Regions from separate parts of the Aureibacillus halotolerans genome, predicted to be linked through region 1. Evidence: riboswitches for the same ligand, from Rfam matches in the RefSeq annotation. Region 1 holds a riboswitch; each other region holds the start of a gene.

Region 1 (5,963 bases):
TCCCTAGCATGTAACCAAGAATAACTAAGCCTACTTGTTTCGCAAGCGATGGCCAGGCAGTAGGTTTTTTAAAAATGGATTGCCATATCATAACGCCAACCAATGGGCCAAGCATCCACGGTAGCACAATGTGAAGCCATTCAAATAGAACGCCTGAGATAAGGGCAACAATAAGTGTACTCACATAAGGTGCTCGCAAAGCTGTCTCCCCCTACGTATCTGTTGCTTCTATCATATCATGGGCTCCAAGTGTCATCAGTAAAGAAAATGAATTGTCTGCATAAACTTTCCTTTTCTATCGCACACTAGCGGTTGAACATAATTTAGGAGGGTAATCCATGCAAAACAATATGAGTGGTTCACAATCGATGCAAAACAATCAACAACAGGCAGTACCAGCGAACATGAATCATGGAGGGCATGAGCTTTTTGATTTGCACGAGGTGCTTGCCGGGCAAATTAACGTCCTTGACCAGTTTATGATGTTTCGGCAATTCGTTAAGGATCAGGAGCTGCTTGACATTCTTGATCGCCAGTACCAATTTATTATGGAGCAGTACAATAGTTGTGTAGATGCATTTACGACAGGGCAGAACCCACAACAGGACACTGGTCAATACAAAATGCAGCAAGAGAACAATATCGTGTATGGCCTTCAGCCGTCCCAGCCGAAAAAGCCGAACCAGTCCATTCAAGACGTAAAGGATGCGGGCATTTCTGGCCATATGCTAGGATTAATCAAATCGACGGCATCCTTATTGACGATGACAGCGGTCGAGGTGACGAACCCAGTCGTCCGTCGTATTCTCGCAGACACAGTGCCAAATTATATTGAAATGGCGTATGAGATTTTCCTTTACCAGAACAAACATCACTATTATCAGGTGCCTCAGTTGAAGCAGCAGGATATGCAACAAATGACCACAGGCTTTCAAAAGGCGCAAGGGAAACCACAGATGCCTGGCAATTCATCAAACGGCTTGCTCCAATAGCAGCAATCAGAAAACCGGACCTCTACATCGTAGAGAATCCGGTTTTTTAAAATGGACGAGTGCTTGGAAACGTAGCGGGCGCTAGAAAACTATGTCTCAAGATCCATCGGCATTATATCAAGTACCCAATAATAGCACGCATTTGTATAGAAAATATCCTCCAAAACCAATCAAACCAAGACCCGCAGCGATCATGATTTTTCTAAGGGTTTCTTCTGTCAAGAAACGCCGGGTGTAGTGAGAGGCGAACGCCATGTTCAGATTCCAAATGGCTATGCCGAAGATGATGGCAGTACTGTATGCAGCGATTTGTCCCCATTCCTGCCGAATGATGAACTCGCCGACGACGGTACCGTATATGCTCGTCCAAAATAATAAATTTAATGGGTTGAGGAGGGCAATGGCAAAGCCTGACCAATAGGAGGAGGATAGCGTCATTCGTAAGCTGCTTTCTCCGGCACCTATGCTCAGGTTCCGAGACTGGCGAAAGCTGTCCACGCCAAGATAAATAAACACAGCACTGCCGCTTACATACAAACACGGAAGCAAAAACGGAGTGGAGAGTAACTGACCAAGCCCAGCGATAATGGCCACCATCCAAAGAATATCAGCACTCATTCCCCCGAGACCAACCTTCCAGGAGGACCAAAAGCCTCTGTGCAGCCCTCTTTTTAACATTTCTGTATTGATGGGTCCGATCGGTGCAGCAAGACTAACGCCTAAGCCTATGTAGGCAAGATAATGTATGAGCCATCCCATTGTCCAAGCCCCCTTCCGAACATTGTATGCATTGGACAAGAGTCTAGAATCATAAAACTAACATAGGCCAAATGTCGTTCGAGGACAGTATAGACAAAGTCACATTGAGATCACATGAAAATTAGGTTGAATGCCATAAGGTCAATGAGCACCGGACAAGACGAAGCAACAAAGAAAGCGATCGTTTGTCCCCAACCAAAGCAGGCTGAATGAAAACGCTTGTCTTTTGAGGCGCAAAGTCTAGGGAGGCGCGGAGTTGCCACAAGGTCAATGAGTACCGGACAAGACGAAGCAACAAAGAAAGCGATCGTTTGTCCCCAACCAAAGCAGGCTGAATGAAAACGTTTGCCTTTCGAGGCGCAAAGTTTTGGGAGGTGCGGAGTTGCCATAAGGGCAATGAGCACCGGACAAGACAAAGCAACAAAGAAAGCGATCGTTTGTCATCAGCCTGATCAAATGACGATTGGGAGGATGCTATTGAAGTGAGATTGTACAGCCGAAAGATTATCGAAGCGGAAGGGCTTACCCATGCTTGGGAAAGAGATGTGTATGACCGATTTCAAGCCGACATGCTTTCTGAATCTGCCCCGTTCCCTTGTATTTTAGGTGTCGAAGGGTTAAAACGAGACTTGCTACGCTTTTGTTTTATTCCTTCTACACACTCAAAAGATATGTCTCTTCTCGCAGCCTTTTTGCGTGCCTACGTAGAGTCGTTCCGCCACATTGGACGCAATACATCGTTTGTCGCATTTTTCCCTCCAGATGAACCACAGGAAACACAAGCCGTTTATGAGCAGCGTTTCTGGAATGTACTGAACGAATTGCGAGCACTAGATGAACAGGATTGGCCATCAGATGTTCCGACAGATCCTGATGATCCCCTTTGGGAATTCAGTTTTCATGGTGAACCGATTTTCGTTGTGTGCAACACGCCATCACATGAGCTGAGGAAAAGCAGGAAATCGCATGCGTTTATGATAACCTTCCAGCCACGCTGGGTATTTGAAGGCATACATAAACATTCCAAAGCTGGGGAGGTGCTGCAAACGAAAATACGCCAACGTTTAATCGCTTATGATCAAGTACCTGTACACCCGGCGCTTGGCTGGTATGGCGAACAGACTAATCGTGAGTGGCGTCAATATTTCTTGCGAGATGCTCAAAATGACGAACCCGCTCGATGCCCGTTTCATCAAAAAAGGAGGAATGTGCATGGTGGAAAAAAAGGTTCGATATGAAAAAGGGGAATTATTGAGCTTACAGGAAGTCGTTGAGGAACTGTTACCCAAGGATCAAACAGCCTTTGTTGAGGTACAGAGAGACCAGCCAGGGCAAGCTCATCCATCACATACCCACCCTAATGACGAAATCTTGCATATTCTCTCTGGCTGTTTACACTTTCAAGCTGATGGCACTATGGTAGACTGTTCTGAAGGCGATCGCATTTACTTGCCAAAAGGCACATTGCACGGTTCAGTGGCCGGTGCTGAAGGCTGCACCTATGTGATTTCGATACGAAAGGAGGATGAACCCACATGACGGATATGGCTCTCGTGTTTATTGATGTGCAAAAGGGCTTTACAGCAACGACGTGGGGAGAAAGAAACAATCCGATGGCAGAGCACCGCATGAAGGAGCTGCTTCAATATTGGCGTGAAAAAAAGAGACTGATCATTCATGTGCAGCATGCGTCAAAAGAGATTTCCTCCCCGCTGCATCCAGCGAAGTCAGGGTTTGCCTTTCAAGATTCATTTGAGCCTTTGCCAGGTGAATGGCATGTGATAAAAAGCGTGAACTCAGCGTTTATAGGGACGGGATTGCATGTCAAGCTTCGGGAGCATCATATAGAGGATTTAGTGTTCGCTGGATTGACGACGCCTCATTGTGTATCGACAACCGTGCGGATGGCAGCAAACTATGGTTATAATTGCACCGTTGTCGAAGACGCTACAGCGGCGTTTCGTATGCAAGACCATCGCGGGGAATGGCTATCCGCGGAAGAAAGTCATCAGTTTGCTCTGGCCCATTTGCATCAGGAGTTCGCTCATGTTCAATCCACCTCTAGTTTGGTGAGGGAACAAGCTGAGGTAGAAAGCCTATTCTATGATTAATGGCAGACGGACTTTACAAATCATAGAAAAACCTCTATGATTACATCAACAATTTCATAGCAAGCACTAGGGGTGCTGCTGAAGGCTAGCGGCTGAGATGCGAGTTCACTTGAATTCCGATCCCTTGGGACCCGATCTGGATAATACCAGCGTGGGGAAGTGCATGAGAAGGTATTGGAACGAACAGTGCCTTAAAATGCACTGTTGTCTTTTGACTTCAGTGCTTTTATTTTGACCTACCTTTCTCTGTGAACGCTTATCTAAATCCCTCCTGTGCGGTTATGGAATAACTCAAGGAGGGATTTTTGTATGGGCTCAGCTTTAAAGTTGCGGGAAGTTGTTCTAATGTCGGTGCTTGCGGTCGTTTTTGGTGTCGTGTATATGGCGTTTTCCCATCTCGGACATTTATTGCATGCCATCATGGGACCGCTAGGCTATGACATCATTTACGGAGTCTGGTTTCTTGCTTCCATCGTGGCCGCTTATATTATTCAAAAACCCGGCGTTGCGTTTCTAGCAGAAGTGATTGCCGCTGGTGTTGAAATGCTTTTAGGCTTAGGCCCATCGGTGTTGCTATCGGGCATTATTCAAGGAGCAGGGGCAGAAGCGGTGCTCGCGATGCTACGTTATCAAAACTTTCGTCTGCCAGCACTAATGTTGGCCGGCATCGGGTCTGGTGTCGCAAGCTTTGTGTACGGCTATTTCCAATCTGGCTTGGCCGTTTATTCAAGCCAGTTGCTTGTGATCATGTTTATTGTGCGTATTGTAAGCTCAGCTGTGCTTGCGGGGTGGCTTGGGAAATGGATTGGCGACGCGTTGGCAAAGACGGGTGCTTTGCGTGGGTATGCGCTCTCGAAAGCGAAGAATAAAGGACCTACCGATCATGCCGCATAATAGGATGTATAGTGCAGAATGCATGTCCTTTTCATACAGTGATCAGACAGCGCCTGTTTTGAAGCAGCTTTCGTTCGATATCGAAAAAGGATCTTCTGTGCTTTTGATGGGGCCGAGTGGATCGGGGAAAAGCTCGCTTGCGTTTTGTTTGAACGGTCTTTATCCAGAGGCGGTCGAAGGTGTCATGGAAGGTGCGCTTTTTTTGAATGGCCAAGAGATCTCCACGTTTGCTGAAGGAGAAATTTGCCGTATCGCAGGAACGGTGTTTCAAGACCCGGACAGCCAATTTTGCATGCTGACGGTGTGCGACGAGCTTGCGTTTGGTCTGGAGAACTGGTCTATCCCTCGTGAAGACATGGAGGAGCGAATTGATGAGGTGCTGACACAGGTCGGGTTAACCGCAGAGAAGCATGCGATTATTACCTCGCTTTCTGGTGGGATGAAGCAGCGTCTGGCTCTTGCCTGTGTGCTTGTGCTTCAACCAGCAGTGCTCATTTTGGACGAGCCTACTTCCATGCTTGACCCCCAAGCGGCAAGGGACATAGCGCTTCAGGTGGAACAGTTATTAAATACAACTGACATGACGGTGATTGTCATTGAACATCGAATTGAAAGCTGGATTCATATTATTGAAAATGCCCTGATCCTGAATGATGAGGGAGAGCTCATTTACGATGGTCCGTTAAAAGATGGATTACAGAAACACTGGGACCTTCTACGTGCAGGTGGCTTATGGTTGCCCTTTGTGAGTGAGCTGTATTTGCATTTGCAGCCGAATGCGGAGGACATTCCGTTGGATGTGTCTCAATGGCCAGGTGATTTCAAAGTGAATGAGCTGCCGAGCCATTGGTTTCAAGCAAACACCGCAAATACGAAGCAGCGAACCTCCGTTTTGGAGGCAAGGCAAGTGACAGTAACTCGTGCGGGAAGGTCAATCGTAGAGGACGTCAATCTTACGTTGACGAGAGGCGAATTAACGGCCATTGTTGGTGAAAATGGTGCAGGGAAAACGTCGTTGCTGCATGCGCTCGCAGGGCTTTTGCCCACTTCCGAAGGAGAGGTCGTGTTTGCAGGTAAGACGTTTAAGAAGTGGAAAGAACGTCATCTGCGTCAGCGTTTAGGGGTGGTGTTTCAGCATCCTGACCATCAGTTTCTTACGAGCAGCGTCTATCATGAGCTGGCGTATGGTCCAACGCTTCTAAAGTGG
Region 2 (5,963 bases), on a different contig from region 1:
CACGCATCTGACTCTTTTTTTCGTAGAGCACTTGTCCGCTTTTTTCGTCTATTACGAGAGCACTCTTTGCGACAATGGTCGTGTCATTGGTCTGGTGTGGAAAAGTCGATCGTTTCATTTGATGGTCTCCTTCGTCTCTATAATGATTTTAGAATGTATCGTGTTCATTTGTCATGATGGGTTAGGTGTAATTCCAAGCGACCCATTGAATGTTTTTTTCTGCACAAACCCTCTGCCCTGCGTGGGGATTTAGCAGATGTCATTAAGACCTTCTATAATCACTATAGCCAAGAGACCTAAAAGCCCTACAAAAAAACCCTTAAGAAAACCTTAAGAGTTTTGAAGAAATCCTTTAGTTATATCTTCCAATCGTCTTAAGGCTGCGTTGTCAGTACGTAAATGAGAAAGCCGAGAATCCCTAAGATACTTACCGCACTTACAATTCCCATCCCAAACGCAAGCACCTTTACGACGAGTAACCAGCCTCTTTTTCCGCTGTGTGTCATTGCTACCGACTCCTTCCTTCTTGTCTGTCCGCCTATTGTTTACCCATTCGTAATGCCCTGCGAATATCTTTTAAAGCTCCGTTTCGGCTACCGTACATCATAACGCCACCACGATACACCTTTGCCCCAAACAATGCCAGCACAATGATTGAAGCCACGAGAAGTCCAACCGAGAGGCTAATTTCCCACAAAGGCACCTCCACAAGGCCTGTACGTAAAAACATTAAAATCGGTGCAAGCGGCGGAATGAACGACCCCCAAACAACAAGCGAGGATTCAGGGTTTTGCAGGCCAAACACCGCAATGATAAAGGCAATGATCAACAGATAATTGATTGGGCCAACGGCTTGGGAAACCTCTTCCAACCGCGCAACAAGGCAGCCTAGCATCGCTGCAAGTGTTGCGTAAAACAAATACCCGAGTAGAAAGAACAGCAACAAATACAACAGCGTGTCCACCGGTGGATGAGCAAGTCCGAGATCCGCAAGCATTCCTTGGGACTCGCCGGAATCGTTTCTAAACAGCATGCTCCCACCTGAGACAAGCCCGATCAATGCAAACTGAAACAACCCAAGCAATGCGACGCCCACAATTTTTGCAAACATTTGCGTCACTGGCGACACACTCGAAATCAGGATTTCCATCACTCGAGACGACTTCTCTGTCGCAACTTCCATCGCTATCATATTGCCGTACATAATCACCGTAAAATAGATAATAAATAGCAAAATGTAGACGAGCGATGTGGCTTGTGTACGTTCTTGGTCTGTTTGGCTGCTTTCATTTAAAGCAATAACATCAAACATCACTGGTTGCTCAATCGCCATCAGATCTTCAGCAGTTAAGCCCACTTGCTCCAGAGCTCCAGCCTCTTTTACCTGTTGGACAGCGTCTTTAATGCTTGTTGTTGTCTCATTTGATGTGTTCTGCTCCTGATAATACGTTGCGGCTGGCTCGTCACCTTCATAATATAGACGGAGTGCGCCTGCATATGTCCCATCCTTAATTGCCGCTTGAAGCGTATCATCGGACGTGTTCACGTGTTCAAGGATAATGGAGTTCTCCACGTCCTTCAGAGCATTTTGCACATCCCCAAAAAGGCGGTCTGAGTCGGTGGCCACTGCAATAGTCACTTCTTCAGAGTCGGCCTCATCGTCAAACAAAGAAATGAAAGAGTCAATGTTCATCACAGCCAGAACCAATAAAATCGTAATAAGTGTTGTGATAATATACGACTTTGTCATAGCGTGCTTAGTGAATGTATGACCAACAATGGTCCAAAACTTACTCATTCACAGCACCTACCTTCTCAATAAATATGTCGTTAAGAGTTGGTTCTTCCAACTCAAATTTTCGAACGAACCCACGATCGGACAAACACTGAAAAATGTCATGGGCGACATTTTCCTGAGCTATGCGAACCCTTGTCCCGTTTGGATGAATATCTACTTCTTCAACGCCTTCCATTTGCTCAAGGAAATCGAGAGCGTATGGGGCATCAATTCTGACATATTTTTTTGGATGCTGTGATTTAATCTCTTTAATGCCCCCAGACGCAACCGCTCGCCCCTGGTGCATAATGCAAATATGTTCACAAAGCTCTTCAACATGCTCCATCCGATGACTCGAAAACAAAAGCGTTGTCCCTTGGTTTTTCACATCAAGCACTGCTTTTTTAAGCATCTCGACGTTCACAGGGTCTAGACCACTAAACGGTTCATCAAGAATGACGAGCTCTAGTCGATGCAAAACAGAAGCGATGAACTGGATTTTCTGCTGGTTTCCCTTGGATAGTTCCTCGACCTTTTTCTTCGCATAATGGCCTATACCAAAGCGGTCTAGCCATTGATTCATTTCCTCTAGAACAGCTGCCTTACGCATGCCACGTAAACGCCCGAGATAGACAAGTTGCTGCTCAACAGTAAGCTTTGGGTAAAGCCCACGCTCTTCTGGCAAATACCCTACTCGTTCGCTCGAACGTTCATTTAATTGAATTCCGTCATACGTAATCTTTCCCGACGTCGGCTTCATAAGCCCTATGATCATTCGAAATGTTGTTGTCTTTCCTGCACCATTCGCGCCTAGAACGCCGTATATTTGACCTTTAGGTATAGTGAGGCTAAGGTGGTCTACAGCTGTATGTGACCCAAATGACTTTGTCACATCAGCAATCTCTAACGTCATTGAAAATCCTCCTTCAGTCCCCTCCACTTACATTCCTCTTTTATTATGCCACTCATTGGAGGTACAAAAAAGAGGTTTGAATTGCCAAGTTGTATCATTCTTGTTAACAAAAAAACAGCCCATGATTCACTCACAGGCTGCTTCTTTAGGTACTGGCATAATTTCTCTCACCATAAGCCAACAATTCTCCCAAATTCCCTCGTGCAGCTCATGCTGAGGGAGGTGTCGTGTTTTTTCAAATCCACATTTCGTGTAACAGGCGATCGCACGTTCATTTTTTTCTCGCGGATCAACGACAAAGCGACTTCGTGCGACATGTTGAGCCATGCGTTCAATCATAAAGGCATTAAATTCTTGTCCGATTCCTCGATTCCAATAGGATGGATCGCCAATAAATTGATCCATGCCGAACGTCGCCACTTCATCATTATAGCCATAACACGCTTGCGTTTCTTGATCAATTTCGTATACCTGACAGTAGCCGATCGGCCGATATCGATACACAATAATCAATCGTTCGACGTGGGCTTCGTTTCTAAAAAACCGGTGTTTCACCATTGACTCATCATGAGGACGGTCACGACCTTCATAAAATTCCAATAATTCTTCGTTCTGAAGCCACTTTGACATCAATGGGATATCCACTGTTTGAAGAGGTCGAACTGCTATATCATCCACAGGTTTCATCCTTTCTTTTTCTGTCAATATAGAATAATAGAATGCCGCATACACAGACGTTGTATGAATGAAGACAGTTTTTTAACTTCACAACCCCAGTTAAATACGATACGATGAGAAAAATACAATGTTGGACTGCTAGGGGAGCTCGTTGTGAGCTGAGAAAAGCACTGCTTTGACCCTTTGAACCTGATCTGGTTAACACCAGCGGAGGGAAGCTATCGGCCGATACGCATACAAATGCACCCATGCCGTCGTTTCTATTCCGGGATGGTTTTTTGTGACTCCTCAGCAGTTCGCTTTCTGGAGGATAAACATGACGATACCTATTGCATTGACGATTGCTGGCACGGACCCATCAGGAGGTGCTGGCATTCAAGCAGATTTAAAAACATTCCATGAGCTGCGTGTGTTTGGTACAAGTGCGATTACGGCAGTTGTCAGCCAAAACACTTGTGGCGTAAGATCCTTTGTCGATATTGATCCAGCACTTATAGAGGATCAGCTTCAAGCCGTCTTTGAAGATGTACCGCCAAACGCTGTCAAAACAGGCATGTTGTCCATTGTACCTGCCATTGAAATCACTGCAAAAATACTAAAACAACATGGCGTTTCCCGTTATGTCATGGATCCCGTAATGGTCGCCAAAAGTGGGCATTCTCTTCTCTCAAAGGAAGCTGTTCAAAGCTTAATTACGATGCTCTTGCCACTAACCTATGTGACAACACCAAATATCCCTGAGGCAGAGATTATGTCAAATATGCGTATTTCTTCTTTAGATGATATGAAAAAAGCTGCCCGTTACCTTGTTGATGATTGTGGAGCCTTTGCTTGCCTGTTAAAAGGGGGGCATATGTCTGATGAAAATGCAGTTGATGTACTCTACAGCGAAGGTGGGTTTGAAACGTTTTCAAGCCCACGTATTGCGACAAAGCACACGCACGGAACAGGTTGTACGCTATCGGCAGCAATCACAGCAGAATTAGCGAAAGGAAAATCGGTGCAGTCCTCTGTGGAGACTGCCAAAGCCTATATCTCAGCTGCCATTGAGGATAGCCTTCAGATTGGTCATGGAAATGGTCCAACCAATCACTGGGCGTTCAATGATCGTCTATCGAACCGTGCATAGGTATCGTCTCTTATTATAGAACAAATTACAATCGGAAGAATTTCCTTAGTCTATGATCGGTGTACGACTTTCGTCTCTGTTTTCAAGACGAATCAGCTTTCTAAGTTTGGTTCTTTCTTACCACTCTAATGGAAATAATGGTGTTTACGACCAGACCAATGATTCATTTTCAGTAAAATCACAATCTAAACATTTTGTTTTGAACACTGCTATGCTAACATAAATTAACAGCATGATGCTTGCAATCACCTGAGAACCACCCCCTTTTTAATGGCCCGTAACCTGAACAGGTTTACGGGATTTTTTATGCACTCAGGGGAACGAAGAAAGCGATCACGTTCATGAACATGATACAATTGCTAAAACATCATCATAAAGTGGGGAGCCTTATGGAAATACCGACGTTTGAGACAGAGAGATTGCTGATCCGTCCCTTAAAAGAAAGCGACGCAAACGCAATGTACCAAATTCTAAGCAACTATGACGTCACAAAGATGTATGGAATGGAACGTGTAACGACATTCGAAGAAGCTGTCCATCTTATACGCTCATTAGAGGACAGCTTTTATTATGGTTGGGGAATACGGTGGGCCATCGTCAAAAAGGCCAACGCTGTTTTTATCGGCACCGGGGGATTTCATGAATGGTCGTCCAGAAACAGCCGCGTTGAAATGGGGTATGAACTTAGCCCAGCTTTTTGGGGAGCCGGCTACGCTAAAGAAGCATTATCGGCCATGATCTCCTGGGGATTTGAGCATGGCTCATTGCTTCGTATCGGAGCAACAGTGATGCCGGAAAACAAGGCCTCGCTACGGTTGCTTAACAAGCTAAGCTTTCAACAAGAGGGCACTCTACGAGAATACATCTTACAAGACGGCGTGTTACGTGATGTCATTATGCACAGTCTACTAAAAAAGGATTGGCGGGGTGTATGAACTAGGGAATGCCCATTATGACGATTTAATCGGACCACTACGAGGGAGCTGTGGCAAGCGCACAATGAATGCGGTTCGCTCCTTCGTGCTCGTCACATGGATGTGCCCATTGTGCAAATCCAATATGCTTTTTGAAATCGCCAAACCAAGACCAGAGCCTTCATTGGACGTTGTACGTGATTTATCTACACGATAAAAACGGTCAAACAAATGTGGAAGATCATTTTCAGGAATAGGTTCACCATAATTGACGACAGCGACTTCTGCCATTTTAGACTCTTCTGAAAGCACTAAATCAATACGTTTCCCATCTGAACCGTACTTTGAAGCATTGCTAAGAAGGTTTTCGAACACGCGTACGAGCGTATCCCCATCTGCAGAAATATAGATCGGCTTTTCTGGAAGCTGTAAATTGACAGACACTCCTCGTTCCTTTAATGAAGCTTCATATTCGGAGCCAATTTGCCCGAGTAACGCACCAAGATCTAGCGGACGTTTATGAACACGGAGACCACCAAAACTGACACGTGT
Region 3 (5,963 bases), on a different contig from region 1:
CCAGATACAAGGTACTCGTCCTTTGTTAAAGTTACTCGGGGGAAAAACAATTCCTATGAAGTAGCTGTTAAGCTTGTAAATGAAGAGCGTGGTTTGGTGACTAGAAAAGGTGAAGCCATTTCCGAACAAAACCTTCGCGAAAGAGGGCGTAAAGCTGTCTTAGTCACTGCGTCTAATACAACGCCATAACCAACCAACAAGACAGAGGTGAGTGCCATGAGGTGGCGAAAAAAGAACCCGCAGGAGCGTCATGCGCTCATTTTCAAAGATCATGTCATACGGTACGTTCGAAGTCAGGGACCGGCGCTAAAAGCGGCGGTCTTTGCTGATGAATATAGGTTGCCAGAAGGGCTTATCCAGCAAGGAAGCATCGTGGATGTCGAGCAGCTTGGTCAAGTGTTGCACACATGTGCAAAGCAATGGGGTTTGCAGCGGAAACAAGTCCAGTTTTGTATCCCGGATGCCCATGTGTTGGTACGCACGATCGAAGTTCCTGCAACGGTTCCTGAGGAGGAGCTGAAAGGGCATTGTTATTATGAGCTCGGCCAATCCATTCATTTGCCGTTAGAGGTGCCAGTGCTGGATTGCTGGCGTGTGAAAAAGACAGCTGAGACGCAGGAAGTTGTCATGTATGCGGCTGAAGAGAACGTTGTTCAGAGCTTTGTTAAGCTTCTAGGCGATGCGAAAATGCAGGCGACGGTGGCAGATGTTTCAACGCTATGTGCGTATCGATCATTCATCTCACTCGCAAGCATTGACCCACAGGCTCACTATGTATTGCTCCAAGTCGATGAATCTGCCGTGACGATGACGATTTATTATGATCATGTTCCGATGTTTTATCGGCATTCCCCACGCGCTCCTGACGCACCGTTTGGATTCGTTGAGGAGCTCGGACGGCTCATGCATTTTTATGAGTTTACGATGAATCAGGGCGCAGCCGCCGTAGAGGCGGTTGGGCTCACGGGCGATGATCCGAACTTGAGCATTGTTGAGGAGACGTTGCGAGCTGAGCTGGTCGTTCCAATTGAAACCTTAGGCAACGCCGTTTGGCCGCCAATAATGGGAGAAACGTTTTATGACGCCTTGGGCTTGACGCTACGAAAAACGGTGATTTTTTCATGAGAAAAGACATAAATTTGCTGCCAGAGCAGCCAAATGTACGCCCGTTTCGCTGGAAAATGATCTTCGGGCTTGTCGGCGTGTTCTTGTTTTGTATCGCTATCTTTTTGGGATACCCGATGTATTTGCAAAAACAAACGGCGGCTCTGCGGGACCAAGTGGATGACTTGTCCATGCAGCTTGCAGCACAATCGACCCCTGAGGAGACTCCAATTACACCTGAAGGTGCATTGCAGCAACTGCAGACGGAGTATTTGCCATTATCAGTGCTTCTAACAAAGCTTCATGCGCTTTTGCCTGAAAAGGCGGTCGTTGTAGGCGTTCACTATTCCTCAGCTGGCGTCGTGGAATGGTCAGCGCAATTTTCCACGCTTGAAGCGGTAGCCACCTATATGGCAGCTGTTCAAGCGGAAAAATCCGTGGAAAATGTTTCGATTGTGCAGGTCGAACAGGACCCGCTTGTGAAAAACAAGCCATATGTCGCCGTGCTGATGGTTGAAGGAATTTCTTCGGCACTTCAAGAGGAGGAGCGGAAGGAATGAAAAAACTCAAACGAACACGAAACTCGTTTCTTCTCATCGGTTTAAGTAGTTTGTTCCTCCTTACGTGTCTGCTGTTTGTCTTGCAGTTCATTTTGCCAATGCTGCAGGAAAAGACACTGCTCCAACAATCTTTAGCAGGGATGACGCAGGCCATTTCCGCGACTGCACATACAACCGTTAATGATACAGACGAGTCGTTAGAACTTACAGACAAGAAAGTACCTGCATCACCTCAAGAGGAAGCACTGCTACGCGCCCTTTCTTCTGCATCTAAAAAAGCGAAGGTCACCGTTACAGCGATCTCCTTTCAGTCAGCTGTCCAACTTGTGCAAGAGGTGGAAGAAGAGGTCTTGGAGCTCGATACCGATTGGTCCGACGATGATGCTGAGGTGGAGCCACCGATGGAGCCATCAGACCAAGTCTCTCAAGGAATAGAAGGCGTGTACCCTGTTCGCATGATGGTCACGGTTGAAGTCTCTTCTTACACTGAGCTACAGGCATTTTTGCAAGAGGTTGATCTGTTGGAACGGTTTGTTGGCGTAGAGTCGGTTTCGGCACCAGCGTTTACAACGGACAGAAATTCTGTTGACATGGTGCTCGCTGCGTATTACATTCCCCGTCCATCATCGTAAGAGCAACGATTGTTTATCCTTCCTCTTTTTGTGGAATGGTAAGATGACACATTCAAGATAAACAGAAATGAGGAACGAACATGTCATTGTCTACGATATTAAAATGGTTAACGGGTCTAGCGGAAGGGTTTTTAGGTATTCCTATAATTGGTGGTGCATTTATTCTTGCCAATGGCTGGGCGCCGTTAGGTTTTATGCTAGTCGTCCATATCGTCGTCTTACTCATCAGCAAATCGCAGAAAAAAAGCTATATGGGCTCAGTGCTAGGGATCATAACAAGCATTATCGGTCTTATCCCGATCGTTGGGATGATTTTTCATATCATTACAGCTCTTGTGTTGCTCGTTGATGCCTGGTCCTCAACAGCTAAAGAAAAATGATAATAAAACGCGATCTCTTCGGAGGTCGCGTTTTCATTTCTTACGCTGTTTTTCAGTTTAATTGTCTAGGCCTTCGTTTTGTATGAATGACACACTTGACAGATTTGTCCAAATTCTCTATTGTGATAGAGAATACACAAATAAATCGTCCACTGGGGGCGCCTATTGTTGGCTGAGATAAGGACATTGTCCTTGGTCCCTTTGAACCTGATCTAGATCATTCTAGCGTAGGGAAGTGGAGACGGTCGCGATGCGTCTATTTTTGTTATGCGCTATGCTCAACCGCTCCTTTTCCGGGAGCGGTTTTTACTATCTCTTGCCGCTCTCGCGTGGGAAGTTGGAATAGGCCCTAGGTGAACGAAGAGGAGGAAACGAATTGACGTTTACAGAACGACTTCGTGAAGAAAATGACGCGACCTATCAGGCTATTTTTGATCACCCTTATGTACAGGGGCTGAAAACGGGTCATGTCCCTAAGAACGCCCTTGTGCATTATGTGAAGCAGGATTTCGAGTATTTGAACGCCTTTATGCGCGTGTATGGGTTGGCAATATCAAAATGTGAGACAAGAGAAGAAATGAGCTTATTTAATGAACAAATTGGCTTCGTTCTTCATAGTGAAATTCATCCACATAACAATCTTTGTGAAGTGGCTGGCGTGCCCTATGAGGAGCTGCAAGGGTATCCACTTGCCCCAGGTGCCAGCCATTATATTTCACATATGATGACCACCGCCCAGCAGGGAACGTTAGGCGAAATTGTCGCTGTGCTGTTGCCCTGCCCATGGACATATTTAGACATTGGCGAGCGCCTCATGAAAGAAGCAGCACCCCAGCCAGGTCTGCATCCGTTTTATGAATGGATTAATTTTTACGGAACAAAAAGCATGGAGGGTGTGACAGGGAAGCTGCGGTCATGGCTCGACCGATATGCAGAAACGGCGTCTGAGCGGGAAAAGGAAAAAATGCGCGTGGCGTTTGCGAAAAGCTGTCAGCTGGAGCTAGGCTTTTGGGAAATGGCCTATACGGTCGAAGAATGGCCAGTTAGAGACGCCGTATTGCGTCGTTAAAAGAGTCACAAAAACCACGAGATTTCATACCTCGTGGTTTTTGTGCGTTGTAAATTGGAACAGCGACTTGTGTCACTTATCCCCTGAATAATGCTCCAGAAGATAGCGAATAAATGTGTCGGCTGCGTTCGTTCGTTCAGTGGTGGCTTCTACTAAGCAAAAATCCCGCTTAAGTGCTGGCCAACCAATCATAGGAACGATGTACAATTCTTTTTGTTTTAACGATTTGCTGACGACCCATTTTGAAAGGATGGAAACGCCTAGCCCGTTAACGACCGCTTCCTTGACGCCGTAATTGCTTGAGATGGTCGTCACCCTTTTGCTATGAAGCTTATGCGTATCAAAAAAACGATTCATTACTTCACGAGTTCCCGATCCAGGTTCACGCGACACCCAAGGCCATTCTGCAAGTTGTTTTGGTGAAACGGGCGCAGTTAGCTGGTGACTGTAGGAGGCAGGCGCAACAAGCACCATCTCATCCTCTAAAATGGGGGTGACATGAAGCTGCGGCAAAGTCACTTTGCCTTCAACGAAACCGAGAGTCAGAGTTCGATCGTGCACCTTCTCGGCAATGCTGGACGTATTTTCAATGAAAACCCTCAGCTCGACTCCTGGAAAGGCTTGTTGAAAGGGCGCCAATAACGAGGGAAGTAAATACTCGCCAATGGTATAGCTCGCGCCAATGGCTAATGTCCCTTCCACCCGCTGGTGCAGACCATCGATCTCCTGAATCGTCTGGTCGTAGAGAGCCACCAACTCTTGCGCTCGCTGATAAAAAAATTCACCTGTCGCCGTTAGCTTGACAAACTTCTGCGAGCGATCAATTAATGTTGTCTGAAACTCTTCCTCAAGCTGCTTAATATGCAGAGACACACTAGGCTGAGACAACAGCAATTTTTGCGCAGCTTTCGTGAAGCTTTTTTCATCAGCTACAGCAATAAAGGTACGTATAGGTTCAAGCGCCATAAGGTTTCCCTCGCTTATTCGAGTTTCCAAGTAAAATGACGATAAGGGGCGAACTCTTCGTCTGCTTTGCTCGCCTAGCTCCTCATGTACAAGTGCACACTGCAGGTCAGCATCCTTGACCTTCATGCATCTCCCCATTTTACAGGTCCGTTTTTGTTTATTCACAGTTCATTATCGGGCACCTCTCGTTCGTTCACAAGCTTCAAAGGTGCTCTTCTTATAAAGAGCATACCACAAGACAGCAGAAAAGGAGTTGGCACCAAGCCCTCTTGCAATGCTTAGCAGCGCCGGATTCCATAATTTGCGTAGTATACGTTGTAGCCTAAACGCCAAGCTAGTAAACAAATGAAGCAAAGTAGGTGAGGGCATGAATCTACAACGACCGAAGGATCCGATGACAAGAGATGATGTGCTGAGGCCCGTGAACGTGAGGCGGTCGCCAACAGATGACTTTAGCGAGATGCAGGCGATACAGGAAACGGCGGATGCCCCGTCCACAACCTCGGACGTCAAAGAACGCCCATACTGCAAATAGACAGGAGATGATGATCGTGAATAAGGAAAACCAGCAGAAGGAAACTTTGCAGCCAACGGAACAATCAAAAGAGATTGAGCATACGACCCCACACCCAAACATCGAACGTGAAGACGAAACGATTAAAAATACGTCTAGCTGAGCGCACATTGACAGGTTTATCCTCTGTTAACAAGTGGAAAAGTGTTAGCAATCACTGTTCTTTACAGAGGAGGGCTGGCATGGCTAATCATAAAAAGATGACACGGGAAGAAGCCGGGCGCAAAGGCGGACAAGCAACAGCAAAAAAACACGGCAGAGAGTTTTTTCAGGAGATTGGTGGGAAGGGCGGAGAAACAACGTCACAACGCCATGACCGCGAGTTTTTTCAAGAAATCGGTGGCAAAGGTGGCGGCAGTACTTCAAAGCGCTACAAGCGTCCTTTTTTTGAAGAAATTGGTCGCAAGGGTGGAAAAAATAAACCAAAAGCATCAGAGTGAGCAGGCCGCATAGGGTCTGTTTTTTTTATGTTATCCATTTAAAGGCTTTCCTTTACCCTCTCTTAAAGCTACTACGGGTCTTCACTGGCTTGGAGAAAAGTAACATCATGCCCTTTTTCTCGGAAAACCACACGAAAAATGTTGATTTGCTTTTGTTTTGATTTATAATTGTCTTTAAACAAAAACAAACGTAACAAAAAGAAACGAATGGAGGAGACAACAAATGGTACAGCATGCT

Evidence for each region. Region 1 has a riboswitch for thiamine pyrophosphate ahead of EV213_RS19545 (ECF transporter S component). Riboswitches for the same ligand answer to the same signal wherever they lie in the genome.
Region 2: it holds a riboswitch for thiamine pyrophosphate, as region 1 does, so the genes downstream of both, thiD (bifunctional hydroxymethylpyrimidine kinase/phosphomethylpyrimidine kinase) here and EV213_RS19545 (ECF transporter S component) in region 1, are expected to answer to the same signal.
Region 3: it holds a riboswitch for thiamine pyrophosphate, as region 1 does, so the genes downstream of both, tenA (thiaminase II) here and EV213_RS19545 (ECF transporter S component) in region 1, are expected to answer to the same signal.

The regions. Positions count from the first base shown of each region.
Region 1 is NZ_SNYJ01000027.1:22,759-28,721, reverse strand. Features, by position in the region: gene EV213_RS19575 (AbrB family transcriptional regulator) at 1-199, opposite strand, end outside; gene EV213_RS19570 (spore coat protein) at 369-992, shown strand; gene EV213_RS19565 (LysE family translocator) at 1,110-1,751, opposite strand; gene EV213_RS19560 (YqcI/YcgG family protein) at 2,234-2,989, shown strand; gene EV213_RS19555 (cupin domain-containing protein) at 2,964-3,290, shown strand; gene EV213_RS19550 (cysteine hydrolase family protein) at 3,287-3,862, shown strand; TPP riboswitch at 3,921-4,037, shown strand; gene EV213_RS19545 (ECF transporter S component) at 4,172-4,756, shown strand; gene EV213_RS19540 (ABC transporter ATP-binding protein) at 4,746-5,963, shown strand, end outside.
Region 2 is NZ_SNYJ01000013.1:52,435-58,397, forward strand. Features, by position in the region: gene EV213_RS14450 (D-alanyl-D-alanine carboxypeptidase family protein) at 1-118, opposite strand, end outside; gene EV213_RS21220 (hypothetical protein) at 375-506, opposite strand; gene EV213_RS14455 (ABC transporter permease) at 539-1,798, opposite strand; gene EV213_RS14460 (ABC transporter ATP-binding protein) at 1,791-2,690, opposite strand; gene EV213_RS14465 (GNAT family N-acetyltransferase) at 2,817-3,368, opposite strand; TPP riboswitch at 3,499-3,601, shown strand; gene thiD (bifunctional hydroxymethylpyrimidine kinase/phosphomethylpyrimidine kinase) at 3,685-4,497, shown strand; gene EV213_RS14475 (GNAT family N-acetyltransferase) at 4,887-5,432, shown strand; gene EV213_RS14480 (sensor histidine kinase) at 5,448-5,963, opposite strand, start outside.
Region 3 is NZ_SNYJ01000010.1:13,059-19,021, reverse strand. Features, by position in the region: gene EV213_RS12385 (pilus assembly FimT family protein) at 1-189, shown strand, start outside; gene pilM (type IV pilus biogenesis protein PilM) at 217-1,125, shown strand; gene EV213_RS12375 (hypothetical protein) at 1,122-1,664, shown strand; gene EV213_RS12370 (hypothetical protein) at 1,661-2,296, shown strand; gene EV213_RS12365 (hypothetical protein) at 2,377-2,676, shown strand; TPP riboswitch at 2,821-2,927, shown strand; gene tenA (thiaminase II) at 3,053-3,745, shown strand; gene EV213_RS12355 (LysR family transcriptional regulator) at 3,818-4,711, opposite strand; gene EV213_RS20780 (hypothetical protein) at 5,079-5,246, shown strand; gene EV213_RS21215 (hypothetical protein) at 5,263-5,388, shown strand; gene EV213_RS12350 (general stress protein) at 5,468-5,725, shown strand; gene EV213_RS12345 (bifunctional aldolase/short-chain dehydrogenase) at 5,949-5,963, shown strand, end outside.